3 regions of the Mesorhizobium sp. M7A.F.Ce.TU.012.03.2.1 genome follow, and region 2 is predicted to be linked to each of the others. Evidence: predicted binding sites of a transcription regulator. Region 2 holds the regulator's gene; each other region holds the start of a gene.
The links. Region 2 encodes LexA, which represses DNA repair genes until DNA is damaged. Its sites were predicted from a motif close to TGTTCNNNNTGTGTTCNG; they were not measured.

Region 1: the regulator LexA is predicted to act here: its motif matches at 2,392-2,409, upstream of EJ079_RS21050 (UvrD-helicase domain-containing protein).
Region 3: the regulator LexA is predicted to act here: its motif matches at 5,976-5,993, upstream of dinB (DNA polymerase IV).

Annotation. Positions count from the first base shown of each region.
Region 1 covers NZ_CP034779.1:4,315,218-4,325,362, forward strand. The annotation lists gene EJ079_RS21050 (UvrD-helicase domain-containing protein) at 1-2,352, opposite strand, end outside; gene EJ079_RS21055 (glucose/quinate/shikimate family membrane-bound PQQ-dependent dehydrogenase) at 2,604-4,919, shown strand; gene EJ079_RS21060 (hypothetical protein) at 5,058-5,492, opposite strand; gene EJ079_RS21065 (hypothetical protein) at 5,501-5,656, opposite strand; gene EJ079_RS21070 (dienelactone hydrolase family protein) at 5,926-6,813, shown strand; gene EJ079_RS21075 (DMT family transporter) at 6,823-7,677, opposite strand; gene EJ079_RS21080 (Lrp/AsnC family transcriptional regulator) at 7,821-8,300, shown strand; gene EJ079_RS21085 (hypothetical protein) at 8,317-8,514, opposite strand; gene EJ079_RS21090 (thioesterase family protein) at 8,751-9,230, opposite strand; gene EJ079_RS21095 (FAD-linked oxidase C-terminal domain-containing protein) at 9,333-10,145, shown strand, end outside.
Region 2 covers NZ_CP034779.1:5,068,194-5,078,338, reverse strand. The annotation lists gene gltX (glutamate--tRNA ligase) at 1-809, opposite strand, end outside; gene EJ079_RS25135 (ComEC/Rec2 family competence protein) at 912-3,374, shown strand; gene lexA (transcriptional repressor LexA) at 3,368-4,108, opposite strand; gene kynU (kynureninase) at 4,518-5,765, opposite strand; gene kynA (tryptophan 2,3-dioxygenase) at 5,837-6,673, opposite strand; gene EJ079_RS25115 (AMP-binding protein) at 6,670-8,295, opposite strand; gene EJ079_RS25110 (alpha/beta hydrolase) at 8,606-9,436, shown strand; gene glp (gephyrin-like molybdotransferase Glp) at 9,486-10,145, opposite strand, start outside.
Region 3 covers NZ_CP034779.1:3,981,542-3,991,686, reverse strand. The annotation lists gene EJ079_RS19475 (hypothetical protein) at 1-319, opposite strand, end outside; gene EJ079_RS19470 (DUF1330 domain-containing protein) at 438-764, opposite strand; gene EJ079_RS19465 (helix-turn-helix domain-containing protein) at 941-1,633, shown strand; gene ada (bifunctional DNA-binding transcriptional regulator/O6-methylguanine-DNA methyltransferase Ada) at 1,700-2,815, shown strand; gene EJ079_RS19455 (hypothetical protein) at 2,834-3,046, shown strand; gene EJ079_RS19445 (methylated-DNA--[protein]-cysteine S-methyltransferase) at 3,340-3,894, shown strand; gene EJ079_RS19440 (2OG-Fe(II) oxygenase) at 3,891-4,634, shown strand; gene EJ079_RS19435 (dihydrofolate reductase family protein) at 4,659-5,258, opposite strand; gene EJ079_RS19430 (helix-turn-helix domain-containing protein) at 5,362-5,778, shown strand; gene dinB (DNA polymerase IV) at 6,023-7,270, shown strand; gene EJ079_RS19415 (excalibur calcium-binding domain-containing protein) at 7,284-7,625, opposite strand; gene EJ079_RS19410 (cupin domain-containing protein) at 7,754-8,776, opposite strand; gene EJ079_RS19405 (FGGY-family carbohydrate kinase) at 8,923-10,145, opposite strand, start outside.

The DNA.
Region 1 (10,145 bases), 750 kb from region 2:
GGAGAAGGCGCCGGATTTTTCGCTGTCGGCGCCGACATTGTCGAAGCGCGAGGCGCCATAGGGGTTTTGCCGTCCCGCGCCCTGGCCGCCACGGCCGGAGGCAAAGGAACCGCCGCCATAGGAATTGCCGTAGCCACCGTAGGAGTTGCCGCTTTCGGCGACCTCGACATGGGCTTCCGGTAGTTCGTCGAGGAAGCGCGACGGAATGGTCGACTGCCACAGGCCGTGGATGCGGCGGTTGGAGACGAACCACAGATGCAGGTTCTTCTTGGCGCGGGTCAGGCCGACATAGGCAAGGCGGCGCTCTTCCTCCAGCCCGGAGCGGCCGCCTTCATCGAGCGCGCGCTGATGCGGGAACAGGCCTTCCTCCCAGCCGGGCAGGAAGACGGTCTCGAATTCGAGGCCCTTAGCCGAATGCAGCGTCATGATCGAGACGGCGTCGAGCCCGGCGTTCTGCTCGGCATCCATGACCAGTGCGACATGTTCGAGGAAGGAGCGCAGCGACTCATACTCCTCCATCGAGCGGATCAGTTCTTTCAGGTTCTCCAGCCGGCCGGGCGCTTCGACCGAGCGGTCGTTCTTCCACATGTCGGTGTAGCCGCTCTCTTCGAGAATGGTCTCGGCGAGTTCGGTATGCGGCGTGGTTTCCAGGGCCTTTTGCCAGCGTTCGAAATTGGCCGCCACCTCGCGCAAGGCAGCGCGCGGCTTCGGCTTCAGCTCGTCGCTTTCGGCGAGCTTGGCGGCGGCTTCCAGCATCGGGATGCGCAGCGCACGCGCGGTGTCGTGGATCTGGCGGATGGTGGCTTCACCCAGGCCGCGCTTGGGTACATTGACGATGCGCTCGAAGGCAAGGTCATCGGCGCCTTGCGCGACGACGCGGAAGAAGGCCAGCGCATCGCGGATCTCCATGCGCTCGTAGAAGCGCGGGCCGCCGATGACGCGGTAATTGAGGCCGAGCGTGACGAAACGGTCCTCGAATTCGCGCATCTGGAAGGAAGCGCGGACCAGGATCGCCATGTCGTTGAGATTGTGCTTTTGCCGCTGGTAGGTCTCGATGGTCTCGCCGACGGCGCGCGCTTCTTCCTCGGAATCCCAGGCGGCGTGGACATGCACCTTGCCGTCTTCGGGATCGTTGCGGTCCGTGAACAGCGTCTTGCCGAAGCGGCCCTCATTGTGGGCGATGAGGTGGGAGGCAGCGCCAAGGATGTGCGCGGTCGAGCGGTAGTTGCGCTCCAGCCGGATGATGGTGGCGCCGGGAAAATCCTTGTCGAAGCGCAGGATGTTGTCGATCTCGGCACCGCGCCAGCCATAGATCGACTGATCGTCGTCGCCGACGCAGCAGATGTTTACGGTGGCGCGGGTTTCGGCCGAAGAGCGCCCAATCTCCCCCCTAGAGGGGGAGATGTCGCCGGAGGCGACAGAGGGGGGCGCTGTCCCTCCAGCCTGTCGGCGCGAGGCGCCCCCCTCTGTCCTGCCGGACATCTCCCCCTCAAGGGGGGAGATCGGCTTGCCTTGAGGCCGCTGCGCCAGGAGGCGCAGCCACATGTACTGCGCGGTATTGGTGTCCTGATACTCGTCGACGAGGATGTATTTGAAGCGCCTGTGGTATTCCTTCAGCACGTCCGGATTGGCGCGGAAGATGCGGATCGGGTGGCACAGCAGGTCGCCGAAATCGCAGGCGTTCAGCGTCTTCAGCCGCTCCTGATAGGCCTTGTAGAGTTCGCGGCCCTTGCCGTTGGCGAAGGCGCGGGCGTCGCCCTCGGCGATGTCGGCCGGGCCTTGCCCCTTGTTCTTCCAGCCGTCGATCATCTGGGCGAACTGCTTGGCCGGCCAGCGCTTGTCGTCCAGACCTTCGGCTTGGATCAACTGCTTGATCAGCCGCACGACGTCGTCGGTGTCGAGGATGGTGAAGTCGGAGCGCAAACCGGCGAGTTCGGCATGTCTGCGAAGCAGCTTCACGCCGATCGAGTGGAAGGTGCCGAGCCATGGCATGCCCTCGACATTGCCTTCGCCGATCAGCACGCCAATGCGGATCTTCATCTCGCGCGCGGCCTTGTTGGTGAAGGTCACCGCGAGGATCTGCGACGGGAACGCCTTGCCGGTGGCGAGGATGTGGGCGATGCGGGTGGTGAGCACGCGGGTCTTGCCGGTGCCCGCTCCGGCCAGCACCAGAACCGGACCTTCGGTGGTTTCAACAGCTAGCCGCTGCTCCGGGTTGAGGCCCTTCAGGTAGTCGGGTGCGTTGTTTTGACCGCTGCGGGCAGCCATGGCGCGCGCGGCGATGCCCGACGGGGCCGTGGGCCGCGCATTGGGTTCGTCGAAAAAGGGCATGTCTTCGGAAAAGCCGGACATTGCCCCGAATGTAGTGATTCGGTGGGGAAAGACCAGAACTGTCTACGTTTTGTTCCGCTAAAGTGCCCGATTGCTGCCCACGCTCCCAGTGCGGTCGATGTTATCCCAATGGCGATGGACCATTACCGCCTGCGCTTGAGGCCCATGCTTGACAGGCGGGACCGTCGGGAGAAAGTTGTGCTTCGGGCAGCGACGCAATGCCGGGTTGCCATGGCAGCGCCGCAAAGCGCAACAGTCGAAGGAGTATCATCTTGGCTGTCACCATCACCTCCCTCATTCTTTTCCTCATCGGCCTGGCACTCGGCGGCGGCGGTATCCGCCTGGCGATGCTGGGCGGCAGCTGGTACTATGTCGTTGCTGGCCTTGCCTTCCTGATCGCCGCCTGGCTGCTTTACCGGCGCAGGTCGACTGCTTTGTGGCTCTACGCGGTGATCGTGCTCGGCACGTTGGCCTGGGCGGTCTGGGAAACCGGCTTCGACTGGTGGGAACTCGGGCCTCGCGGCGGCATCATCGTGCTTCTCGCTTTGTGGCTGCTGATGCCGTGGGCGAGGCGGGGTCTTGTCGGTCCTGACGCACGCGCGCCGCTGATCCTTGCCGTGCTGGCATCATTAGCCGTCGCCGGTTATTCGATGACTTCGGATCCGAAGGATATTGCCGGCGAACTCGGCACCGACAAGGTGGTCGCCAACGCCAATCTCGGCAATGATGTGCCGGCCGGCGAATGGCACTATTACGGCCGCACGCAGTTCGGCCAGCGCTATTCGCCGCTCGACCAGATCACACCGGACAATGTCGCCAAGCTGCAGCCCGCCTGGACCTACCAGACCGGCGACGTGAAGGGTCCCGACGATGTCGGCGAGACCACCTATCAGGTGACGCCGCTGAAGATCGGCGACACGCTCTACATCTGCACGCCGCATAATTTCGCCATCGCAATCGATGCCGCGAGCGGCAAGGAGAAATGGCGCTTCGATCCCAAGGTCAAGCTCGACAAGGACCGCCAGCACCAGACCTGCCGCGGCGTGGCCTATTACGCCGATGCCGCCGGCGCCGCCGGGCAGCCCTGTGCGACCCGCGTCTACCTGCCGACCTCGGACGCGCGGCTGATCGCGCTCGATGCCGCCAACGGGCAGATCTGCCCGGCTTTTGCCGAGGGCGGCACGCTGAACCTTCTGACCAACATGCCCTATCCGAAGTCGGGCTATTATTACTCGACCTCGGCACCGCTGATCTCAGGCGGCAAGATCATTGTCGGCGGCGCGGTCAACGACAATTATTCGACGCAGGAGCCGTCCGGCGTCATCCGCGCCTACGACGCCGCCACCGGCGCGCTGGTGTGGAACTGGGATTCCGGCAATCCGGACCAGACGACGCCGCTGCCGGCCGGCCAGACCTATACCGCCAACTCGCCCAACATGTGGTCGACGCCGAGCGCCGACGAGAAGCTCGGCCTGCTCTACGTGCCGCTCGGCAACCAGACGCCGGACCAGCTCGGCGCCGGGCGCAGTGCCAATGTCGAGAAGTTCTCGTCGTCGATCACCGCGCTCGACCTCAACACCGGGCAGGTGCGCTGGGTGCGGCAGACCGTGCACCACGATCTCTGGGACATGGACGTGCCGGCGCAGCCGAGCCTGATCGACATCACCAAACCCGACGGCACGGTGGTGCCGGCGCTGGTCGGGCCGACCAAGCAGGGCGACCTCTATGTGCTCGACCGCCGCACCGGCGAGCCGGTCATTGCGGTCAACGAAGTGCCGGCGCCCGGCGGCGCGATCGAAGGTGACCACACATCGCCAACGCAGCCGGTCTCCGACCTTACCTTCATGCCGAAGCCGCTCACCGGCGCCGACATGTGGGGCCTAACCATGTTCGACCAGTTGGCCTGCCGGATCGAATTCCAGGGCCTGCGCTATGAGGGGCGCTATACGCCGCCTTCCGTCCAGGGCTCGCTGATCTATCCCGGCAATTTCGGCACCTTCAACTGGGGCGGCATTGCCGTCGACCCGGTCCGGCAGGTGCTGTTCGGCATGCCGACCTATCTGGCGTTCAAGTCGGAGCTCATTCCGCGCGATCAGGTGCCGCCGCCGGACGAAGGGCGCGGCAGCGAGCAGGGGCTGAACCGCAACGAGGGTGCGCCCTATGCGGTGGTGATGGGGCCGTTCCTGTCGCCGCTCGGCATTCCTTGCCAGGCGCCGCCCTGGGGCTATGTCGCCGGCGCCGATCTCAGGACCGGCAAGATCGCCTACAAGCACCGCAACGGCACCGTCTACGACATGACGCCGCTGCCGCTGCCGCTGAAGGTCGGCGTGCCCGGCATCGGCGGGCCGATGATCACCGCCGGTGGCGTCGCCTTCCTCGGGGCCGCGGTCGACGACTATCTGCGCGCCTACGACCTGACGTCGGGCAAGCAGCTGTGGCAGGCGCGGCTGCCGGCCGGCGGGCAATCGACGCCGATGACCTATACGGTCGCCGACGGCCGCCAGTTCGTGGTCATCGTCGCCGGTGGCCACGGTTCGGTCGGCACCAAGCCTGGGGACTATGTGATGGCCTACGCGCTGCCGAAGTAGGGGCGCAGGGGGGCGCGATCTCTCAGAGGTCGCGCCGACCATCATCTGTGCCGGTATCTTTCCCCCGCATAGTGACGGGGAAACGTGCCCGACTGGGCGATGAGGGGCGGCAAACCTTCCGATCGGCCCGATTGTCGATCAGCCAATCCCCAGATGGCCCTTCAGGCTGGGCACCGAGCCGAGCACCTTGTTGGTCAGGTCGGGGCCGGCGGCGGCTTCGGCCTGCTGGATCAGCGTCGCGCCGGCCTTCTGGATCTGCGCCATGTCGAGCCCGGATGCCTTGAGTGCGGCGACGCCGTTGATCAGCGCGCCGGCCTTCTCGCCGAGAACGCCGCCAAGCGCGCCCTGCAGCGACGACAGAAAACCGCCACCGCCGGCCGGAGCGGCGGCCATGACGTCATATTGATGGGCGAGGTCGTCGGCGCCGGGGATCCTGGCGAAGAACGCCGAGGCGCTTGTGCCCTCCGCCTCGTGTTCGAGCACCGAGAAAATGGTGCCGACGACTTTCTGCGTCGTCACCTGGTCGAGGCCCGCCTTCTGCGAGACGGTGTTGACGATATCCTGGACGTTCATGGCGTCACTCAGCCCTGGGTTTTCGTGTTGCGGTTCCGCTCAGTGCGGACCCTGATCAACGATCGTCTGCCTGCGTTCAGAACCATCGAGCACAGGGCCAAAGCGGCGGTCGCCGCAAGGACGAGCGCGCTGGCGAGGATCGGGGAAGGCATGGTCATGGTCATCGCTTCCTTCTGGGTCTGACGTGTGGGCACACGGCCAGATACTGGTCGATAGCCACCTTCCCTCACGATTGTGGCAGCGCCAGCAGGATTTATCGCCAATGACCAAAAAGTGATGACATGGCCGCGCATGGCGCCGGCTTTACTGCTCGGGCGCGGCCGGCGCCCTGCGCCCTGAGGCAATCGGCGGCCGCGATGAGTGCTCGACTGGATCATGCCGGCTTGGTCCCTATGTAGCTGGGAACTAAAGCCCGAAGCAGAGGACCCCATCCATGACGAAACCCGACGCCAAGCCCGCCATCACCCAGGCGATGATCGACGCCTATGACGAATATACGCATCTGACGCTCGATCGCCGCCGGTTCATGGAGCAGTTGACCCGGCTTGCCGGATCGGGTGCGGCGGCCGCCGCGATCGCGCCGCTTCTGGCGGCAAATTCGGCGCAAGCGGCTGTTGTCGCCGACAACGATCCGCGGGTGAAGGGCGAGGACATCAGCTATCCCGGCAGCAGCGGCGAGATGAAGGGCTACCTGGTCAAGCCGGCGGACAAGGCGGGCAAGCTTGGGACGGTGATCGTCGTGCATGAGAACAGGGGGCTCAACCCGCATATCCGCGATGTGACGCGACGCGTGGCGCTGGAGGGGTTCGTGGCGCTGGCGCCGGATTTCCTGTCGCCGCTCGGCGGAACGCCAACCGATGAAGACAAGGCGCGCGACATGTTCGCCAAGCTCGATCCGGCGCAGACCATCGCCAACGGTGTCGCGACCGTCGCTTTCCTCAAGAGCGACAAGGACGGCAACGGCAAGGTCGGCGCCATCGGCTTCTGCTGGGGTGGCGGCACGGTCAACATGCTGGCCATCAACGCGCCCGATCTCAGTGCCGGCGTTGCCTATTACGGCATGCAGCCGAAGGCCGCCGATGTATCCAAGATCAAGGCGGCCTTGCTGTTGCACTATGGCGGACTGGACGAGCGCATCAATGCCGGCATCGACGCCTTCAAGAAGGAACTCGACGCGGCGCATGTCGAATACACGGTCTATGTCTATGAAGGCGCCAACCATGCCTTCAACAACGACACGTCGGCAGCGCGCTACGACAAGAAGGCAGCGGACCTCGCCTGGGGCAGAACGATCGCCTTCCTCAAGCAGAAACTGGCATAGGGCGTTCGTCTAATCCGTGTTCGCCGGCTTGTGGAAGGCGACGCCGGCGACCACCAGCGCAATGCCGAGGCAATCGGTAAAACTTGGAATCTGGCGCAGCACGACGACGCCGATCAGCGTCGCGGTGACGGGCAGCAGCGACAGCATCAGCGCGAAGCTGGCGCGTGGCAGCCGCGACATGGCGAGCTGGTCGCAGATGTAGGGAATGACAGAGGAACAGATGCCGACGCCGATGGCGGCGAACAGCAGCGGCAGTGAGAAAAAGGCCGGCAGCGCATCGGTGAGGCCGATCGGCAGCACGACGATGAAGGCGATCGCCATGGCAGCACCCAGGCCGGCGATGCCGGCGCCTACGCCAGACGCGGCAACGCGGTGGCCGAGCACGATGTAGCCGACAAACAGCGCGCCGTTGAGGAAGGCCCAGCACAGCCCGATGGGATTGTCGGACCATCTGACGTCGATGAGCAGCAAGGTGCCAGCGACGGCGACGACAAGGGCGGCAAGATTGCGCGGGCTCCTGAGGCCGATCGCCGCGACGCCGATGGTGCCGACGAATTCGATCGCCGCCACCAGCGAGATCGGCAGGCGGTCGAGCGCCAGGTAGAACGAACAGTTCATCACCGCCAGACAGGTGCCGAAGGCCAGCAACAGCAGTCTTGTCGAGCGATCGGCGCGGGCGAAGCTTCGCCATGGACGGGTCAGCGGCGCGAAGATGAGTGCTGCCGTGGCGATGCGCAGCCACGCCATGCCGAGCACGCCGACATGCGGGAAAAGCAGCACGGCGAAGGCCGGCCCGAGATAGTGGAAGACGGCGCTGACGGCGAACCAGACATGCGGCGGCAATTTTGCCGTCGGCCTGGCCAGGGTGGGGTTGCCCGGGGCAGGATCTGCCGTAAGAGCTTGCGTTTGATCATCCACCGGATCAGTATCGCAGGCATATTTGCCGGTTTATATGAGTGATGATGGGCTCGTCTGGCGAGATTTCTCTCAGAAGCAAGGAATTTCCCATGAAGCGCCTTCGAACTGAAAGTGCCGACCTCGATGTCTCTGACATGAAGATCCTGCGTCTGCTGGAGAAGGACGCGCGCACCAGCACGGCGGAGCTGGCACGCTCAGTCGGTCTGTCGGCGCCGAGCGTGGCCGAGCGCATCAAGCGGCTGCAGGAAAGCGGCGTCATCGAGGCCTATTCGGTCAGGATCAACCCGGCGGCACTCGGCCTGCCGCTGTCGGCATGGCTGCGCATCCGGCCGGTGCCGGGGCAACTGGCCGTCGTGGCCGAGATCATCCGCGAACTGCCGGAGATCGTGCAATGCGACCGGGTGACCGGAGAGGATTGTTTCATCGCGCTGGCGCATGTCGGCTCGGTGGCCGAACTCGAGCGGGTGATCGACCGCATCATTCCTTATGCGATGACCAATACGGCGATCATCCAGTCGTCGCCGGTGGTGGCGCGCTCGGCGCTGGGAGCGTTGAGGCGCCAGGCTTGACCTACGGGAGAGGAACCTATGCGTGGCCGCGCTTCATGCGCGCCTGCTTCAGGATGGCGCGCCAGCGGATCATGTCGAACGGGATCGGCTCGTTGTTGTTGGCGATGTGGAAGATCTCGTTGTTGACGTTCTTGAGCGAGCGCCAGAAATCATAGTCGGTGATGCGCGGATCGGCGGCCAGCCTGTCCACTTCGACCTTGATGTCGGTTTTCATGCACTTTCCTCGAACCGGCGCCGCGCCGCCCGTGTCGCTACCTCGATGCGGATCGTTTTCGACCGACCCGCTGAGTCGCGCAACGGCTCAGATGGCTTGTTCCCGTTAAAACCTTGGTAAGGTTAACGAGGGCGCCGCGCCGCTTCAAGCATTGCTGCCGGCCGACGGCAGGGTTCTGCGATTTTAGATTGCGGGTGTGGCTTTGAAGCCGGGAACGAGAAGGTGTCGGCTTCGCCCTATTTGCGTTTGATGCTGATCGAACGGCCGGCCCGTTCCGGCATCGGCAGTGCCGAATGGGCGGCGCGCATGGCTTCGACCCTGGCCAGCACATCGGCGGGGAAGGGCGCCACCTTCGGCCCGGACATGTCGACATGCAGCGACAGCGATTCGGAAGTCGCGGCCAGCCAGCCGTCGACATGGCGGATTTCCTGGTAGGCCCGCAGCCGCTTGTCGTCGTGGTCGATGAGCTGGAAGGAGACCGTGACCTTGTGCTCGAGATGCAGCTCCTGCACGTAGCAGACATGGACTTCGGCCGTGTAGATGGTCAGGCGACGATCCTTGGCATAGTTCGGTCCCATGCCCATTGCCTCGAAGGCACCGTCCGAGCAGCGGTCGAACAGCACGTTGTAATAGGCCATGTTGAGATGGCCGTTGTAGTCGATCCAGTCCTTCTCGATGTCCATGGGTTTCGAGACGAAGGGAGTGGGGATGGGCATCGAAACTTCCTTGTTCTGGCGCTGGACAGAGCGTGGCGGGTAAGACTACGCATCCATAATCGCATAACAAGCGTGGACACTGGTCCATTCGCGGAGGAATTCATGGCTCTGAGCGACCTCAACCCGGTCGAACGCAACGAGGAAGGCATCGCTGCGGTGCTCGGCATTCTCAAGCAACAGCTTGGCGAGCGATTCCAGACCGGTCAGGCGATCCGCTCGCAGCACGCGCATACCACCACCTATATTCCGACGCAGGCGCCTGACGGCGTCGCGTTTCCGGAGACGACCGCCGAGGTGCAGGAGATCGTGCGCGCCTGCGCTGCGCACCGCGTGCCGGTGATCGCCTTCGGCGTCGGCTCCTCGCTGGAAGGCCATACCAACGCACCGGGCGGCGGCATATCGGTCGACACATCGCGCATGAACCGTATCCTGGCGGTCAATCCACAGGATCTCGACTGCACGGTCGAACCCGGCGTCACCCGCGAGGATTTGAACCGGCATCTGCGCGACACCGGACTGTTCTTTCCGATCGACCCCGGCGCCAATGCCTCGCTCGGCGGCATGGCCGCAACGCGGGCCTCCGGCACCAACGCGGTGCGCTACGGCACGATGCGCGAGAACGTGCTGTCGTTGACCGCCGTCATGGCCGACGGCGAGACGGTGACGACCGGCAAGCGGGCGAAAAAGAGCTCGGCCGGCTATGATCTGACGCGGCTGCTGGTCGGCTCGGAAGGCACGCTCGGCATCATCACCTCGCTGACCTTGAAGCTGCAAGGCATCCCGCAGGCGATCTCCGGCGGCGTCTGCCCGTTTCCGAGCGTCGAGGCGGCCTGCAACGCTGTCATCGCGACGATCCAGATGGGCATCCCGGTGGCGCGCATCGAACTGGTCAACGCGCTGCAGATGCGGGCGATG
Region 2 (10,145 bases):
AGGCGCGCCAGGTAGTTGAGCAGCGCCTCCGGCAGGTAGCCCATGGCGCGATAGGCCTCGACGCCAAGCGCGCCGTGCCGCTTCGACAGCTTGGCGCCATCGGCGCCGTGGATCAGCGGGATGTGCGACATGGACGGCACGTTCCAGCCCATGGCGTTGTAGATCACGGTCTGGCGAGCGGCGTTGGTCAGATGATCGTCGCCGCGAATGATATGGGTGACTCCCATATCATGATCATCGACGACGACGGCATGCATGTAAGTGGGATTGCCGTCAGAACGCAGGATGATGAAGTCATCGAGATCCTTGTTGGGAAAGCGCACCTCGCCCTGGACACGGTCATGGACGATGGTCTCGCCTTCGGTCGGCGCCTTGATACGAATGGCGCCCTTGACGCCTGCGGGCGCCTCAGAGGGGTCGCGGTCGCGCCAGCGGCCGTCATAGCGGGGCGGCAGCCCCTTGGCTCTGGCAGCCTCGCGCATGGCCTCCAGTTCGGCCGGCGTGGCATAGCAATAATACGCCTTGCCCTTGCGCACGAGCTCCTCAGCCACCTCGCGGTGGCGCGGCGCACGCTCGAACTGCGACACCGGCTCGCCGTCCCAGCTCAGGCCAAGCCAGGAAAGCCCGTCGAGGATGGCAGCCGTCGCGGCTTCATTGGAGCGTTCGCGGTCGGTGTCCTCGATGCGCAGCAGCATCGTGCCGCCAGTGTGCTTCGCATACAGCCAGTTGAACAGCGCCGTGCGCGCGCCGCCTATGTGCAGATAGCCGGTGGGCGAAGGGGCAAAACGGGTGACGACCTTGTCGGACATGGAACTCTCGGAAACCATCTGAAGCGGGGTGCGGTTGCGCGGGCTTTCGCGCGCCCGGCGTTCATGTAGCATAGGGTGTCGAGGGCGCAAGGGGCAGACCCGATGGCTGGACGAGGCTGGGGCTCGGATCAGGGCGAGGACGCTGCCATCGGCGTCAGCGAACGGTCCCTGTTTGCGCCTCGGCCAGCCCCATTACCGCCGCCATCGCCCCTTGTGCCGGATCCCGGCAAGGCGCCCTTGCAAGCGGATGTCGCCGCCTCTGTTCCTGTTGCCGAAACCGGCAGGATCGTTCGCGTGCGCCGGCAAATCAGCCTGACATCACTGCCTCGCCTGCGCCACAGCGTGAACACGGCGGCGAGCCTGGAACTCGACCGGGGCGTGGCCTTCCTGCTGGTGCCGGTCTGCCTGGCGATCGGAGCGATCGGCTATTTTTCGCTGACGGCTGAACCCGACTTTGCGAGACCTGTCGCGGTTGTCATCTTGACGGGGATCTGTGCGCTGGTCTCGCGCTCATGGCCAAAGACCCATCTGTGTTTCATGGCGGCGCTTTTGTGCGCCCTAGGACTGCTTGCTGCCAAGGTCGAGACGTGGCGTGCGGGCACACAAATGTTGGGCTCGGAAATCTCGACGCAGGTGACCGGCCGCGTCGTCTCGCTCGACCGGATGGAAACTGGCCGTATCCGGCTGACCATCGACGTGACATCGACCGCAAGACCGAAACTGCGCTATGCGCCGGAACGGGTGCGGCTTTCGGCACGCAAGATCCCGGCTGACGTGACCGCAGGCTCCCTCATCACTGGATATGCCAAGCTTTTGCCGCCGACCGGGCCGGTGCGGCCGGACAGCTATGATTTCTCCTTCGACAGCTATTTTGCCGGCATCGGCGGCAGCGGGTTCTTTCTCGGCAACCCCAAGCTTGTCGTCAGCGATGGTGGCGACATGTCGCTGCCGGCCCGAATTTCCTCTAGCGTGGAAAATGCCCGCGAGGCCATCGCCGACCATATCAGGGCGAGCGTCGGCGGCGCCGAAGGCGAGATCGCCGCGGCGCTGATCGTCGGCGTGCGCGCCGGCATTCCCGATGACATCAATGAGGCGATGCGACGTACCGGCATCTACCACATCATCTCGATTTCGGGACTGCACATGGCGCTGGTCGCAGGCACCATCATGGGCTTGCTGCGCGGCGCCTTCGCGTTGTTTCCCGACTTTTCCGCGCGTCGCCCGGTCAAGAAGTATGCCGCCGTCGCCGCACTGTTCTCGATCGCGGCCTATCTCATCATCTCTGGAGTCGTCGTTGCCGCCGAGCGCAGCTTCATCATGCTGGCGGTGATGCTGATTGCCGTGCTGTTCGATCGAGCAGCACTCACCATGCGCAATCTGGCGATCTCGGCGATCGCCGTCATCGTGGTGTCGCCGCATGAGGTGGTCGGCCCGAGTTTTCAGATGTCGTTCGCCGCGACCGCGGCTCTGGTCGGCGCCTATGCCGGCTGGGCCGTTCACCGCGCGGGAAAAGCAAGACCGCCGCCCCCAAAGCGATCCATGCCCGGTTTCCTGACGCGAAAGTTCGTGCTCGCGGCAACCGGCCTTGCCATGACCTCCATCATCGCCGGCAGCGCCACGACGCTGTTTGCCATCTGGCATTTTCAGCGTGTGTCGCCGCTCAGCCTGTTCGCCAATCTGGCGGTTATGCCGATCGTCACCGTCGTCATGTTCCTGGCTGTCGCAAGCGCGCTGCTGATGCCTTTCGGATTGGATTGGCCGGCCCTCTACCTGATGGGCAAGGGTCTGACGGTGATGATCGCCATATCGGGTTGGATCTCCGAACGTTCGCCTGTCGATGCGGTTGGGCTGATTTCGCAGCAATCTGTCCTGCTGGTGACAATTGCCCTGGTCATCGCGACAATGGCGACAACTTGGCTGCGGCTCGCTGCTCTGCCATTCGCGCTGGCAGGCTTGCTGACCGTCTCGGATACGCGCACGCCGGATGTGCTGATCTCGGAGGACGCCCGACTGGTTGCCTTGCCGATCGGCGGTGGCGAACTCGCCGTCAGCCGCGCTCGGCCGAACGAATTCACCGTCGACAACTGGAAACGCGCACTAATATCCGAAACCATCGTCGTGCCGGAGGTGTTCGACAAGGGCGACGGGCAATTCGACGTCGCGGATGCCGTTGAGCTACCGCCGGGATCGCCGTTCTATTGCACCTCAGGCGTCTGCGTGGCCAGGCACACGTCCGGTGCGATCATTGCCTATGTCGAGGACCGCAAGGACACCTGGAAAGCCTGCGGTTTCGCCGAGCTGATCGTCATCAATGACGCCACCGCGTATGACGCCTGTCACAACCCGCTGGTTCTCGTCATCACCAAGCGGCAACTGGCTCGCAAAGGCAGTGCCGCGATCTTCTTCGATCGCCAATCGGCGACCACGCCGGCGACGATCAGCTTCGCCGTGGACAGCCCATACCGGCCCTGGCATGCGCAACGCAAATTCTCGCGCGAGGCGAGGGGGCTGCCACCCTTCAAGAGACCCGAGAAGCCAGTGGCTGAAACGCAGCCGCCTCAGTAGCGGCGGATCAGGCCAACGAGCTTGCCTTGCACCTTGACCCTGTCCGGCCCGAAAATACGGGTTTCATAGGCTGGATTGGCGGCTTCGAGAGCAATCGAAGCGCCCTTGCGGCGGAACCGCTTCAGCGTCGCTTCCTCTTCATCGACCAGCGCCACGATGATCTCGCCGGGGTTCGCCGTGTCGGCATTGCGGATGATGACGGTGTCGCCGTCGAAGATACCGGCCTCGATCATCGAGTCGCCCTTGACCTCCAGCGCATAGTGGGCACCGCCCATGATCATGTCCGGCGGCACCGAGATCGAATGCGTCTGATGCTGGATGGCATCGATCGGCACACCGGCGGCGATACGGCCCATGACCGGGATCGACACGGCGGAGACCGCATCGTCATCATTGCCGGGCGAGGGCATCCGCGAAGGCGCCGGCTTGATCTGCCGGCCAAGGGCACCACCCTGACCGAGACTGCCCTGGATGACGCTTGGCGAAAACTTCTTTGCCGCGTTGAGGCCGGGCGCGATCGAGTCCGGCAATCGCAGCACTTCCAGCGCGCGTGCCCGGTTGGGCAACCGGCGAATAAAGCCGCGCTCCTCAAGTGCGGTGATCAGCCGATGAATCCCGGATTTGGAGGCAAGGTCGAGCGCCTCCTTCATCTCGTCGAAGGATGGCGGAATGCCGCTCTCCTTCAGGCGTTCATGGATGAACATCAGCAGTTCATGTTGCTTGCGTGTCAGCATGGCGGCCCCCAGATTACCTGAAACCAGAATCGAAAAACAAACCCAGAACAAACACTATCTGTTCCAGTTGTGTTCTGCAACCGTTTAAAGTTTAATGAATTTGTTAAGGCTGCTGAAATTATTTGGGCTTGCCAGCGGGTCGCGATCGACAGGCGCCAACCACGGCAATGCGCCTGCTCACATTGAAATCATTATGGTTAATGACCTGTGGCTCATCCTCGACCCAAGGCTTGGCATCATCTGCCGATCGACCTCCACAAGGGACGCTATCAATCTTCGGGACGTTCGTTTGCCGTGAACGAAACGGAGCCAAAACGCCAACGTCTGTTGGCATTTGTGGCTGGAATTCAGCCCTCCGTCATCCGCCGGGCAGTGAGGGCGGCGACGGCAAATCGCGGAGATCGTTGCGTCAGGTAACGGCTTCCTTGACGGCGAAACGCTGGTCCTTCCATGCGCCCGTGCGCAGAATATCCTCCAGCACCTCAACCGCCAGCCACACATCCTTGTAGCCGACATAGAGCGGCGTGAAGCCGAAACGGATGGTCGATGGCGCGCGAAAATCACCGATGACGCCGCGCTCGATCAGCGCCCGCATGATTTGATAGCCGTGATCGTGAAGGAACGACACCTGGCTGCCGCGCCTGGTCGCGTCGCGGGTGGTCTCCAGCGTGAGGCCATAGGCGCCGCACTTTGCTTCGACGAGCTGGATGAACAGTTCCGTCAGCGCGACGCTCTTTTTTCGCAATGCCGCCATGTCGACGTCGTTCCAGATGACAAGCGCGCCTTTGAGCGCCCGCATCGACAGGACCGGCTGGGTGCCGCACAGAAAGCGGCGGATACCGGTGCCGGCAACATACCCCCGTTCGAAGGCAAAGGGCCGCGCATGGCCCCACCAGCCGCTGAGCGGCTGGCTGATATCGCCGTGATGGCGCTGCGCGGCATAGATGAAGGCCGGTGCGCCCGGACCGCCGTTGAGGTACTTGTAAGTGCAGCCGATGGCGAAATCGGCATTTGCCTGATCGAGCTCGACGGGCAGGGCGCCGGCGGTGTGGCATAGATCCCAGACGATCAGCGCTCCGGCCGCATGAGCCTTGCGCGTCAGCGCCGCCATGTCGCGCAGTTCACCCGATTTGTAGTTGACGTGGTTGACCAGCACCACCGCGACGTTTTCGTCGATCAGCTCTTCGATGGTGGGCGCGTCGACGCCCGCGAGGCGCAGCAGGACGCCGTCCCGTGTCGAGGCCACCCCTTCGGCGATGTACAGGTCGGTGGGGAAACTGTCACCCTCGGCGACGATGACCGACCGGCCCGGCCGCATCTCCAGCGCCGCATGCAGCACCTTGTAGATGTTGGTCGACGTCGTGTCGCAGACGACGGTCTGGCCGGCCGCGGCTCCAATCAGGCGTCCGAGTTGATCGCCGAGTTCGATCGGCATCTCGAACCATCCGGCCGTATTCCAGGCTCGGATGAGGTCCTGGGCCCATTCCTGGGTTGCCGCCTGCTGCAGCTCGCCGAAAACGGCATGAGACGCTGCCCCCAGTGAATTGCCGTCGAGATAGATCACCCCCTCCGGCAGAATGAAACGGTCGCGCATGGCCCGCAGCGGATCTGTGGCATCCATCGCTTCGACTGCGGCGAGATCAGGAAATCCACTCATGGTCAGTCAGTCCCCGGTTGTTCGCGAAGGGTGTTCCGCCGCCGCGCGTCGCTGTTTTCATTTCGACGATGTCAGAGCCGGGTGCGGACCGTCCACAGTTCCGGGAACAGCACCACCTCGAGCATCTTCTTCAGATACGAAGCACCCGACGTGCCGCCGGTGCCGCGTTTCAGACCGATGATGCGCTCAACCGTGGTGACGTGGTTGAAGCGCCAGCGGCGGAAATAATCCTCGAAGTCGACCAGCTTCTCTGCCAGTTCGTAGAACATCCAGTAGCGCTGCGGATCGCGGTAAATGGTTTGCCAGGCGACCAGCACCTCTTCATTCTCGGTTCGCGTCTCACGCCAGCCCGTGCGCTTGGCATCGGCACCGATGTCGAATCCGTTGCGCGCAAGCAGCAGCAGCGCTTCGTCGTAGAGCGATGGTTCGGTCAGGATCGCTTCCAGCTTTCCGCTCAGGTCGGGCCGGTGCTTGTGCGGCCCGAGCATGGCCAGGTTGCGGTTGCCGGCCATGAACTCGATGGCGCGATACTGCCAGGACTGGAAACCCGAGGACTGGCCGAGCGCGTCGCGGAACTCGGTGTATTCGCTCGGCGTCATCGTCCGCAGCACATCCCAGGCATTGTTCAGCTGCTCGAAGATCCGCGCAACGCGCGACAGCATCTTGAAGCTCGGCTCGAGCCGGTCGGCGCGGATGGAACGGATCGCGGCGCCGATCTCGTGCAGAGCGAGCTTCATCCAGAGTTCGGAGGTCTGATGCTGGATGATGAACAGCATCTCGTCATGCGCCGATGACAGCGGCGTTTGGGCCTCCAGCACTTTCTCCAGGTGCAGGTAGTCGCTGTAGGACATGCGCTCCTTGAACGACATCTGGGCGCCTTCGGACGCCGGATCGTATGGCTCGCTCAATCGATTTTCTCCGTGCGCAGCCGGAAGCGCTGGATCTTGCCGGTCTGGGTCTTGGGCAGGGCGGCGATGAATTTTACCGATCGCGGATATTTATAGGGCGCGATCATTGCCTTGACATGGTCCTGCAGGCGCTTGGTGGTGAGGGCGTCGGGCGCGACGCCCTGCACCAGCACGACATGCGCCTCGACGATCTGGCCGCGCTCGGCGTCCTCGGCGCCAATGACAGCGCATTCGGCGACGTCCGGGTGCGCCAGCAGCGCCGCCTCGACCTCGGGACCGGCGATGTTGTAGCCGGCGCTGACGATCATGTCGTCGGAGCGTGCGGCGAAATGGAAGAAGCCTTCCTCGTCCTGCGTGAAGGTATCGCCGGTGAGGTTCCAGCCGTCGCGCACGTATTCCTTCTGCCTGTCATCGGCCATGTAGCGGCAGCCGGTCGGTCCGCGCACCGCAAGCCTGCCGGTCGCGCCGCGTGGCACCTCGCGCATCTCGTCATCGACGACGCGCGCCTCGTAGCCGCCCACCGGCTTTCCGGTCGACGCGGGCTTCATGTCGTCAAAACGGTTGGAGATGAAGATGTGCAGCATCTCGGTGGCTCCGATGCCGTCGAGGATCGGCTTTCCGGTCTTTTGTGTCCACTCTTCGAAAACGGGAGCAGGCAAGGTTTCGCCGGCCGAAACGGCGACGCGCAGCGATGACAGGTCCGCTCCTTCATCCATGGCCTTCAGCATGGCGCGGTAGGCAGTCGGCGCGGTGAAAGAGATCGTCGCTTTGTAGGTCTCGATGATGTGGATCATGTTGGGTGGCGTCGCCTGCTCCAGCAGCGTCGCCGCCGCACCGAAGCGCAGCGGGAAGATGGCGAGTCCGCCAAGGCCGAAGGTGAAGGCCAGCGGCGGCGAGCCGACGAAGATGTCGTCCGGCGTCACCTCCAGGATTTCGCGGGCGTAGGCGTCGGCGATGATCAGCAGGTCGCGGTGGAAATGCATCGTCGCCTTCGGAACGCCTGTTGTGCCCGAGGTGAAGCCGAGCAGGGCAACATCGTCGCGGCCGGTGTCGACTGCGGTGAACGTCACCGGCTTGTCGAGAGCGGCACGATCGAGTTCAGCATCATGGTTGGCGGTGCCGTCGAAACCGATGACCTGCTTGAGGAATGCGCTGTCCTTGGCGCAGGCGGTCATCTCGTCCATCAGCCTGGTGTCGCAGAGCGCGACGGTGATTTCCGCTTTGTCGACGATCTTGGCGAGTTCGCCGGCGCGCAGCATCGGCATGGTGTTGACGACCACGGCGCCAACCTTGGTGGCGGCCAGCCAGCAGGCGACCATTGCGGGGTTGTTGGCCGAACGGATCAGCACCCGGTTGCCCGGCTCGACCCCATAATTCTCGACCAGCGCGTGGGCCAGCCTGTTCGTCCAGTCGGACAGTTCCTTGTAGGTGCGGCGGCGGCCATTGCCGATCAGCGCGGTGTGGTCGCCCAGGCCTTTCTCGACCAGCCTGTCGGTCAGTTCGACACCGGCGTTGAGGCGTTCGGGATAGTCGAAGCCGTCGAGCAGGATTTCAGGCCATTGCTCCGGCGGCGGCAGGTGATCGCGCGTGAACGTGTCGATATGCGCTGAAGGCCCAAGCATGTCGCCGCTCTCCTGTCTGCTGGACGGCCAGTGCGCGAGGCGCCTGACCAGTGATCTGAAGGTCCTGCTTTTTTTGAGGAGGCTTCGTGCCGCAAGTCGCGCCTTGCTCGACGCCACCCGAACGGGGTGACCATTTGCAGGCTTCGGGCAGCACAGCAGACCTCCCATTGTCGGCTGTTCGTGCGGGCAGGATCGCACCAGTCGAAATTTGTTTCAAGCCTAAAATGTTTTTGCCCTAGAGCATTGACGCATGGCGTGGCGGTGGCCATTGCTAGCGGAACAGCGATGCCGTTTTTGGGGAAGGGCGCAGATGTTCGAACGTCACATCGACGATTGGGATGATGCCTATGCCAACGGTGCGAATATCGCCGGCAGCGACCGATGGCCGGCCGCGTGGGTGGAGCCTGCGCAAGCGTTTCGTGACGCACTCTCGGCGCAGGGCCGGGCACGGCTCGACATCACCTATGGCGATGGGCGACGCAATCGGCTCGATCTCTTCCTCCCCAGCGCCACGCCCAAAGGGTTGGTGGTGTTCATCCATGGCGGTTACTGGAAGGCGTTCGACAAGAGTTTCTGGTCGCATCTCGCCAATGGTGCGGTCAGCAGCGGCTTTGCCGTGGCGATGCCGTCCTACACGCTGTGCCCGGACTTACGCATCGCCGGCATCGTCCAGGAGATCGGCGTGGCGATCGGCAAGGCGGCGGCAATGGTCGACGGGCCGCTGATGCTGACCGGACATTCGGCCGGCGGCCATCTTGCCAGCCGGATGGTGACGACAACCACGCCTCTGGCGGACGATGTGGCGCGGCGCGTGCGCCATGTCGTTTCGATTTCGGGTGTCCACGATCTGCGTCCGATCATGCGCACCGAGATGAACGCGATTCTGGCCATCGACGAGGCCGAGGCGTTGGCGGAAAGCCCGGCACTGTTGCGGCCCATGGATGGTGTCCGCATCACCTGTTGGGCCGGTGGTGGCGAGCGCGCCGAGTTCCTGCGTCAGAACGCCTTGCTTGCCAACATCTGGACGGGCCTCGGTGCTGCAACCAGCACCGTGGTCGAGCCCGACCGGCATCATTTCAGCATTGTCGACGGCCTTGCCGATCCGGCCCACCCACTGAGCCGCGCCTTGATATCGGGCTAGCGCCGAGATCATTTTCCATTTTTTTATTAATGGTTTGTCTTGTTCTGCTTCAGCGCAGCATCAGTACGCTGCAGGCCTCGCCAGCAGCTGCTGCGGGGGCAAACGGCGCCCGCACGATCAGCCCGTTGGCGTCGGCCAGCATTCTCAGCATCGAGGAATCCTGGATACCGAACGGCGTCGCCACCAGCACGCCGTCATCTTCCCTGACCACGGCTCGGACGTAGTCCTGGCGCAGATCATTGGCCGGCATGGCGGCACCCAACCGCGCCGGACGAATGTCCTGGCGATGATTGCGGCCGCCGAGCCGCGCCAGCAGCGGCTTCAGGAACAATTGCGAGCAGACCAGGCTTGCCACCGGATTGCCGGGCAGGCCGATGCACCTGATATCGCCGAGGCGGCCGAACATCAGCGGCTTGCCAGGACGCATGGCGATCTTCCAGAAGCCGAGCGTCATGCCTTCGCCGGTCAGCACGTCGTGGATCAGGTCGTGATCGCCGACCGAGGCGCCACCAAGCGTCACAATGACATCCGCACCGGCCGCGACCGCTTTTTGCACCAGTTCGGCGATAGCATCCTTGCGATCGGCGGCAATGCCGAGATCGAGCGCGCGGGCGCCGACCGAGTGTGCGGTGGCGGCGACGCCATAGGCATTCGATGAGATGATCTGGTCCGGGCCGAGATCGCTGCCCGGCGGCAGCAATTCGTCGCC
Region 3 (10,145 bases), 1.1 Mb from region 2:
CGGCCAACGGCTCGTACATCACGGCTTCGGGACGGGCGATGTCGATCTTGTCGTCGTTCAGATACCGGCCGTTGACATAGTGAATGCCCATGGCGCCGCCGGTGATGCCGCTGGCACAGGGAATAGGCGAATAGCCCTCTGATACCGCTGTCTTGACGTCGATGAACCGGCTGTTGGCAGCCCGCACCTTGTCGGCCAGCGGGTTAGAGCCGGAGGCAGCTTCAGCCGGCTCCTGATGCGCCTGCGCAAGGGTAGTCCAGATTGCCAGCATGGTCCCCGCCATAAGAAGTCCGCTGCGAAAGTTTGATGTCATCTTCATTCCATTCTTCTTGAAAAAGCAAAGCTGGCCGGCCGCCGAAAATACGGAGGCCCGGCAGGCAAGCGCTGTGGCTGTTGTTGCTTGGATATCCCGAAATCGATGCGACTACCGGGAAGGATCATCCCTTCGGCAGATATGGGATCGTTCCGGCCAGATCGGTGTTGTCAATCATCTGGAAACGGCTGTCGCTGCCGCCCTGACGGGCCGACACGAAGGGCGCGTAGGCAGGGTCGGTGGTGAAGGCGCGCGCCGCCGCTTCCGACGGGAACGCCATCAGCGCGATCAGCGTGGTATCGAGCGGCTTGCCTTCGAGGGTCTTCACATTGCCGCTGCGCGACAGATATCTGCCGCCATGTTTGTGGACGAGGTCGTGCACCGAGGCGGCATAGGCCGGCACCCACTGCGCGTCGTTTATCTTGATGTCTGCGATAACGTAGGCGGTCATGGTAGTCTCCTGGTTGCGGTGCACAGGGGTATCCCGTGCAACCGGCCAAAGGGCTCGCATGGCAAGGCACCCGCCAACCAGTCCGCGATCTGTACCGGGGCAGTACAGTTTCCGTACTGGCCGCTTCATCCAGGAAGGCCTAATATTCGGTCAGGTTTGAGGGAGAGGCACCAATCATGAGCCAGCACGGATACAAACAATTCTGCCCGCTATCGATGGCCGCCGAGGTGCTGTGCACCCGCTGGACGATGGTGCTGATGCGTGAACTGGTGGCCGGCTCGACCCGCTTCAACGACCTGCGCCGCGGCGTTCCCAAAATGTCGCCGACCCTTCTGTCGCAACGGCTGAAGGAACTTGAGATCGCCGGGATCGTCGAGCGCAAGGAAGTGCCGGGCGAAAAAGGAATCTTCGAATATCGGCTGACGGAAGCCGGCCGGGATTTGCGCCCGGTCGTCGAGGCAATGGGCTTCTGGGGGCAGAAATGGGTCGAGTCCCGGCTGTCGCTGAAGAACCTCGATCCGTCGTTGCTGATGTGGGACATGCGGCGCAATCTAAACCCCTCGCCGCTGCCTGAAGGGCGCACGGTGATACAATTCCTGTATCCGGATCTCCCGGCGTCCAAACGGTCGTGGTGGCTGATCGTCGAGAAGCACGGTGAGGTCGATCTGTGCTGGTACGATCCGGGCTTCGATGTCGACCTCTACGTCTCGACCGACCTGCACACGATTACGGCGATCTGGATGGGAGTGCTGACCGTCGAGAAGGCCGGCGCCAGGGTTGCCCTGACTGGTGACCAGGCCATCGGCAGGAAGATGCAGACCTGGCTCGGCCTCAGCCCGTTCGCGGTGGAACCCAAGCGCGCGGCTTAGCAGGGCCGAGGGCGCTTGGCAGGAAACGGGTGGCGAGACCGGCTTTTGACGGCTTCAATGCCGGCCATGTTCATCACCTTGGCGAAAAATCTGAAATCCGAGCCGCTGCAAATCGCCGACGATCCGCGCTGGGCACGAATCGTCGCGCGCGACAAGTCGGCCGACGGCGCATTCTGGTATTCGGTGGCGACGACCGGCGTCTATTGCCGGCCTTCCTGCCCGTCTCGGCGCGCCAATCCGAAAAATGTGCAGTTGCACGACACGCTCGATCAGGCCAAGGCCACCGGCTTTCGGCCGTGCCGGCGCTGCCGCCCGGATGGCCCGTCGCTCGAGGCCGGCAACGCGGCGATGGTCGCCGCTGCCTGCCGCAGGATCGAGCAGAGCGAGGAAGAACCATCGCTGGCTGAACTGGCTGATGCTGCCGGCCGCAGCACCGGTTACTTCCATCGTATCTTCAAGGCGGCCACCGGGCTGACACTGAAGGACTATGCCGCCGCGCACCGCGCCGCCAGGGTCCGCCAGGGCCTGGAAGACGGCGCCAGCGTGACGACGGCGATTTACGATGCCGGTTTCAACTCAAGCGGACGTTTTTACGAGAAATCCACTGGCATGCTCGGCATGACGCCGACGCGCTATCGCGCCGGCGGCGCCGATGAAGAGATCCGCTTCGCCGTCGGCGAGACCTCGCTCGGCACCATCCTGGTCGCGTCCAGTCAAAAGGGCGTCGCCTCGATCCTGCTCGGCGACGATCCTGACGCACTGGTGCGCGACCTGCAGGACCGTTTCCCCAGGGCACGGCTAATCGGCGGCGATCACGACTACGAGGCGCTGGTCGCTCGCGTCGTCGGTTTCGTCGAAGTTCCGGCGCTCGGTCTCGATTTGCCGCTCGACGTGCGCGGCACCGCCTTCCAGCAGCGTGTCTGGCAGGCTTTACAAGACATCCCCGTCGGCCGCACGGTTTCCTATGCCGACATCGCGCAGCGCATCGGCGCGCCGAAGGCAACCCGTGCCATCGCCGCCGCCTGCGCCGCCAACAACCTTGCCGTCGCCATTCCCTGCCATCGCGTGATCCGGAAAGACGGCGACCTGTCCGGCTATGCCTGGGGCGCGGAGCGCAAGCGCGCGCTGCTGGAGCGTGAGGCCGGCGAATCTGACAGCGCCTACCGATCCGCGCGGAGATGACGGCCAAGCATGCGCGCGATGGCAAGATCTCATGACAGCGTCACCAATCGGACAGCTCGCACCACCGCCGCCGGCAACCGCGCGAAGTCCCAGGTCATGGCCGCCATCGGCGGGCTGGTCGATGAGGGTAAGGCTGAGTGGAACCACACCGCAACCGGCGACATCGAGCTGCGCCTGCTGAGCGGTGAAGTGTTCGTGCTCGGCGAGGTGTCGGTCACGCGTGTCGAATGAGCACCATCAGCGCTCTACGGCGCCCCCCTCTGTCCTGCCGGACATCTCCCCGACAAGGAGGGAGATTGGCAGTTCCGGCGCCGGCTCTCGTCCTGCAACGTTGGAGATTGGAGAAGGCCGTGATGACAGCCAATCTCCCCACCCGTGGGGGAGATGTCCGGCAGGACAGAGGGGGGCGCCGTAGAGCACCTATCTTTGCGCCTTCAGGCAGATTTGAATTTGAAAGCAAGCACCGGAGTGAGACACGGCCGGCACGTGGCTAGGGTTCAGCCGCAAACAAAGGAGTGAAGGCAATGAACCTTATACAAACCGGTATGCCGGTGGCCGCCTGCAACGTCGCCGCCCTCGGCACCATCGCCTATGCCATCGGCGAATCCCCCATCGGCAAAATCCTGGCGGCGCGCAGCGATATCGGCGTCTGCGCCATCCTGATCGGCTCGGATGCTGACACACTGGAGCAGGATCTCGCCAACCGCTTCCCCGGCAAGGTACTGGTCGAGGACGAGGCCGCACTGCGCGACGATCTCGCCGCAATCGCGCGCTTCATCGAAATGCCTGGCGTCGGCCTCGACCTGCCGCTCGACCTGCGCCACGGCACGCCATTCCAGCAGCGTGTTTGGGACGTGCTGCGCAGCATCCCGTGCGGCGCCACCATCACCTACACCGCGCTCGCCCGGCGTCTCGGCCAGCCGAACGGCGCCCGCACCGTGGCGACCGCCTGTGCGGCCAACGCGATTGCGCTGGGCATACCCTGCCACCGTGTTGTCCGCGCCGACGGCACGCTGGCCGGCTACCGCTGGGGCGTCGGGCGCAAGCGCGCCCTGCTCGACAAGGAGGCTACGATATGAATGCCCATGCCAAAATTGCCGCATCGGTGGTCGAAGCTGCTCAGACACGCATCGCCGGTTACGACTGGCCGGCCCTTGCTGCCGAACTCGACGGCTTCGGCTGCGCGGTGATCGAGAAATTGCTCTCGCCCGAAGAATGCCGGCAGATCGCCGGCCTCTATCCCGAGGAGAAGCATTTCCGCAGCCACATTCATATGGCCAGGCACGGCTTCGGCAAGGGCGAGTACCGCTATTTCCGCTATCCCTTGCCCGACCTCCTGGGTGGCCTGCGCAGCGCGCTCTATCCCAGGCTGGCCGAGGTCGCCAATCGGTGGAACGAGCGCATGGGGCAGGCCATGCGTTATCCCGCGACGCATGCCGCGTTTCTCGAGCAGTGCCATGCCGCCGGCCAGACACGGCCGACGCCGCTGCTGCTGCAATATGTGCCTGGCGACTTCAACGGCCTGCACCAGGATCTCTATGGCGACCTCGCCTTTCCGCTGCAGGTGGCGATCCTGCTCTCCGAACCGGGCCAGGATTTTACCGGCGGTGAGTTCGCGCTGACCGAGCAGCGGCCGCGCATGCAGAGCCGGGTCGAAGTGGTGCCGCTGCGCCAGGGCGACGCCGTTGTGTTCGCCGTCCACAACCGGCCGGTGCAGGGCACCAAAGGCAATTACCGGGTCAACCTGCGCCATGGCGTCAGTCGGCTGCGCTCAGGCATGCGCCACACGGTAGGGATTATTTTCCACGATGCCAAGTGAGCAGGGAGAAGATGGAGGTTCCCTTCACCCCGCCGGTGCATAACGGCTGACCACCATGCCGCAGGCATAGGCCTTCGAGCCGAGCAGCCGCAGGTTCCTAAAACCGCCCTGGTCAAAAATCCGGCGGCCCGCCCCCAGCACCGCCGGGTTGACGAACAGCTGGAACTCGTCGACCAGCCCGGCCGCGATCAGCGCTGACGCGAAACCGGCGCCGCCGAACACGGCAATGTCGCCACCCTCGCCCGTCTTCAGCGCGTTGACCTCGCGCGGCAGGTCGCCGCTGGCCACACTGGTGCGCTCCCAAGCCGGCTCCCAGGCCGATTGCTCGAGCTTGTCGCTGAGCACCACCTTGCGGGCGTCGACGATGCGCTGCGCAAAGGCGTAGAACGGATCGTGCGGAAACTTCTTCGCCGCAGTGTCCCAATGGGTGAGGTAGCCCTCCTGTGCCATTTTGCGGCTGAGCAGGATGGTATCGACGCCTGCGAAGACAGCGTTGAAGTCCTGCTTCAGCGCGTCGTCCCAGGCGCTGTCGTCGCCCCATTCCCAGAGCTGCCAGGGATGGTCCTCATTGGCGCCGACAAAGCCGTCGACCGACATCTGCATCTGCAGGACCAGCTTTTTCACCGTCATTCTCCCCACGGCCAACGCAAAACAGTTTACATTTGCAACCGTTGACGCAAGGCCAAAACGATGTCAATAGTAAAGTGATTTAAAAATGGAACCGTAGATGTCGACGCGCGAAAAATCCGGCTGTCCGATCAACCTGTCGCTCGAACTGATCGGCGACCGCTGGACGCTGCTCATCATCCGCGACATGGCCTTCGCCGGCAAAAGGCACTTTCGCGAATTCCTGCAATCCGACGAAGGCATCTCCTCGCGCACGCTGGCCGAGCGGCTGCAAACGCTTCAGGAGGAAGGCATCCTCACCAGAAGCGACGACCCGACGCATGGCTTGAAAACGGTCTACCGGCTGACCGAAGCAGGCATCGACCTCTTGCCGGTGCTGGCGACGCTCGGCGCCTGGGGCAGCAAGCACCGCAAGGCCGACGATAAGCTGGCCAGGATTGCCGGCGAATTGGCGGCAGGCGGCGAAGCGGCGCTGGAAAAGATGAAAGCGGCGCTGCGATCGGAGCATATTGTCTAGGCGTTGCGCTGTTTCCCTTCTCCCCCTGTGGGAGAAGGTGGATCGGCGCGCAGCGCCGAGACGGATGAGGGGTGTTCCAGCGGAGTGAGACGCTGGCGTTCCCTGGAACACCCCTCATCCGTCGCCTTCGGCGACACCTTCTCCCACAAGCGGAGAAGGGGGAGCTTTCCACAGCTTGCTTGACAACGATCCACCTTTGTTCTTTATTTGTTCCAATCTATCAGCAACTGCGGATGTGCGGTCGATGGAAACGACAGCCACCATCCTGCATGCCGATCTCGACGCTTTCTACGCCTCGGTCGAGCAGTTGCTCGATCCGTCGCTGCGCGGCAAGCCGATCGCGGTGGGCGGCGGTGTCGTGCTCGCCGCTTCCTATGAGGCCCGCGCCTTCGGCGTGCGCGGCGGCATGCCGGGGCGCAAGGCGCGTGAGCTGTGCCCGCAGCTGATCTTCGTCGGCGGCAATTTCAGCCACTACCAGCGGCTGGGCGACGCGGCGATCAAGGTGCTCGACGATTTTACCCCGGTGGTCGAGCGCATCTCCATCGACGAGGCGTTTGCCGACGTCGCCGGCTGCACGCATCTGTTCGGCTCGCCGCAGGAGATCGCAACGACCATCCGCCGCCGCGTGCGGGCCGAACTCGGCCTGCCGATCTCGATCGGCGTAGCACGCACCAAGCATCTGGCCAAGATCGCCTCGCAGGTGGCCAAACCGGATGGGCTGGTGGTGGTCGACCCCGGCAGCGAGCTCGCTTTCCTGCACGACCTGCCGGTCGGGCTGATGTGGGGCGTCGGCCCGGCGACCAGGGCGAGGCTGGCGGAAATCGGCGTCGAGACCATCGGCCAGCTGGCCAGGACGCACAGCGGCGCGCTGACACGGCTGCTCGGTCCCGCCGCCGGCGAAAAGCTCGCCGCCTTGTCATGGAACCGCGACCCGCGAAAGCTCGAAACGCATAGCCGCGCGCATTCGGCCGGCGCCCAATCGGCGCTGGGCCAAAAACCCGCCGTAGCGCGGATCATCGTGCCCACTCTGCTGCATCTGGCCGACCGTGTCGCCAGCCGGCTGCGCGCCAAGGCGCGGCCCGGCCGCACGGTGACGGTACGCGTGCGCTTTGCCGATCTCAGCGCCGTCACGCGCTCGATCACGCTTGACCAGCCGATCTCGGCGACCGCGATGCTGGCCGAGATCGCCGGCGATCTGGTGCGCGGCGTCCTCGCCGACAACCCCCACGAAAGAACGATCTCGCTGCTGGCGATCTCGGTGTCGTATCTTGAGGAAAGCTTCGAGCTGCAGCTCGAACTGCCGCTCGGCCTCGCCGACGAGAAACGCCGGCCGGGCACCCGAAAAGGCCTGGCACGCTTCGACGCCGACCGCGCCATCGACAAGATCCGCGAACGCTTTGGCAAACAGGCGGTGGGCTACGGCACGGTGGCACTGGAGGCCGCGCGCTCCGTGCCCGACGAATTCAGGGAGCTGGCGGAGAAGGAGCTTTGAGGCCAGGGCAAGGCTATGGGCCGGTACGCGAGTAGCGATGGACCCGGATGCCACTAGAGCTTGTCCCGTGCCAGGGCTCGCAGGCTATGCCGTCATGGTCGGCATCGTGAGTCGGCCAATAGCCAGGTTCGCCCCTATGCGCAGAGGCGAGGCCAACGGCACGGGCGGCAGTGCAGTTCGGGAATGCCGCAAGGTGCCTCAGCACCGAGAGAGATGTATCAAACCGAATGCCGATGAAGCCATAGATGATATAGCCCGACAACAGAATGAACGGCGCAAACAAGGCCACCCATCTCAGCCTGCCAAGGCGGCGACGGTGATAGGGTGAAGGCCGTCGCAAGAATGGCAGGAGCATTCCCCGCCAACTCCCCGGTTGGAGTGCCCGAACCAGACTAGCGTCACCCAGGTACAGTAGCAATAACGGTCATCTCCGAACGGTTTCCTGCGTTTAGAGCGCGGCTATTGGATAGCGAAACGCCAGTTCTATGCCTCGCCGTCCCAGTACCGCCTCACCGCTCCCATGTCGAAAATGCCGTCGCGCCGGCGCAAGGCGTCGACCGCCATCTTGTTGGAATCGGGATAGACGCAGACCTCGTTGGGATTTTTCTCGCCGATCATCAGATAGCGGCACGGTTCCGTACCGCTGTTGAGGAAGGAATGCCCGACCGCCAGGCCGGCGGGAAAGCAGACATAATCGCCGGCCTTCATCTCGTGACGCTCCTCGCCAAGCAGCAGCGTCACCTGCCCTTCCAGGATCAGCGCGTGCTCCTCTTCGAGCATGTGGTAGTGCCTGGGCGCCAGGCGCATGCCGGGGGCCGGCGCCTCGATCAGCATGCCGACATGATAGTCTGGTCGTCCCAAAGCCGCATAGGTCAGATGCCTGGACCGGCCGCCGAACCGCGGGCCTTCGCCCTCGACCTTCCATTCGACGGCATCGCTGGCGACAGGCGGGATCGGCACGGCTGGGGGTTTGGTGATACCGGGCATCACATCCGACGGCAGCGGATCGCCGGCGGCAAGGCCGGTGTTCTCGCCGTCCCAGTAAGTTCGGGTTGCCGAGAGGTCGAAGATCGCGCGCCTGCCCAGCGCCCGCACCAGGACCTTGTTGGAGGCGGTATAGACGACCACGTCATTCGGGTTGCGCTCGCCGACGATGACATAGCGGCACGGCGCGTCGCCGGTGTTGATGAGGCAATGCCCCGCCGCAGCACCAGCCGGAAAGCAGATGTAGTCGCCGGCCTTCATGGCGTAGGCAGCGTCGCCGACATAAGCGGTCAGCATCCCTTCGAGGATGAAGACATGCTCTTCCTCGAAAATATGGTAATGCGCCGGCGACGTCTGCTTGCCCGGCGGCAGTTCCTCGATCGCCACGCCGACATGGTGGTTTTCGCCGAGGGCGGCCTGCGACAGATGCCGGTAGCGCACACCGAAGCGCGGCACATCGGACCATTCCGTCCATGGCACGCTGTCCGATGCGAATGGCACGGGCGCTTTATCGTCTGCCATAGGGCCTCCCTGGTCCTGTCCCCCTGCCCTCGTCGCACTGCCATGCTGCTAGAGGATCCACGACAGGACAAAGCTGCCAGCTTCCGGCTAAACCGCCAAGCGGTGTTCGCGACGCTCCTGACAAAGCCAGACAGGAATCGCTCGCTTCAACCCCTGATCGCCTTGCTGGCCTGCTGCAGCAGCTCGAATGCCGCGAAGCGCTTGGCGTGCCAGCCGGCCAGCGTGGCATCGGGATGATAGACCTCGCCGAGTTCCGACATGCCGGCCATCGCCCCCGTCAGATCCTTGTAGGCACCGGCGGCGACCGCGCCCAGCATCGCCGAGCCGAGCAGCACCGGTTCCGGCGAGGTCGAGGCCACCACCACCATGCCTGTGGTATCTGCAAGCAGCTGGCGCACCAGCGGGCTTTGGCCGGCGCCGCCGCTGACGACGATGGTGTCGACGGGAATGCCCTTGTCATGCTCGGCCCGCACGATCTGGCGCGCGCCATAGCCCAGCCCGCAGACCCCGGCGACATAGAGCCCGACCAGGCTGTCGAGGCTGGTGTCGAGATCGAGCCCGGCGATCAGCGCTCGCGCGTCCGGGTCGGCGAAAGGTGCGCGGTTGCCGAGAAACTCCGGCACCACATGGATACCGCCGACCAGCGCCGGCGTCGCTGCGGCCCCGTTGCGGCCTTGCGCCTGCAATGACAGCCAGGCGCTGAGGCTGAGCCCCTCGGCTTGCGCCTTGGCGGTCGCTTCGCCAGCCGCGGGATGCATGCGCACCAGATGGTCGATAGCAGCACCGGCTGCCGACTGGCCGCCCTCGTTCAGCCACAGGCCCGGCACCATGGCCGAGAAATACGGACCCCAGACGCCGTCGACGAAGGCCGGCACCGCGGTCGACGACATGGTGCAGGCCGAGGTGCCGAAAACATAGGCCATGCGCGACAGAACGCTGCCGAACTCGCCGCGCGCACCGACCGTACCGACGCCACCGGCATGCGCATCGATCAGGCCGGCCGCTACCGCGATGCCGGGGACGAGGCCAAGGTCCGCAGCCGCCTGCGCGGTCAGCCCGCTGCCAAGTGCGGCACCCGCCGGCACGATCTGCGTGCCGATGCGCGCGAATGCCTCGTCGGCCAGGCTCCCTAGTCCGATGGTGCGGAAATAGGCCTCGTCCCAGCGGCTTTCATGCGCCAGATAGGTCCATTTGCAAGTCACCGTGCAGACCGAGCGGGCAAGGCTGCCGGTCGCCCGCCAGGTGAGGAAATCGGGGAGGTCCATGAACTGCCAGGCGGCGTTGAACGTGTCGGGCAGGTTTTCGGCCAGCCAAAGGAGTTTCGGCGTTTCCATCTCCGGCGATATGACGCCGCCGACATAGTTCAGCA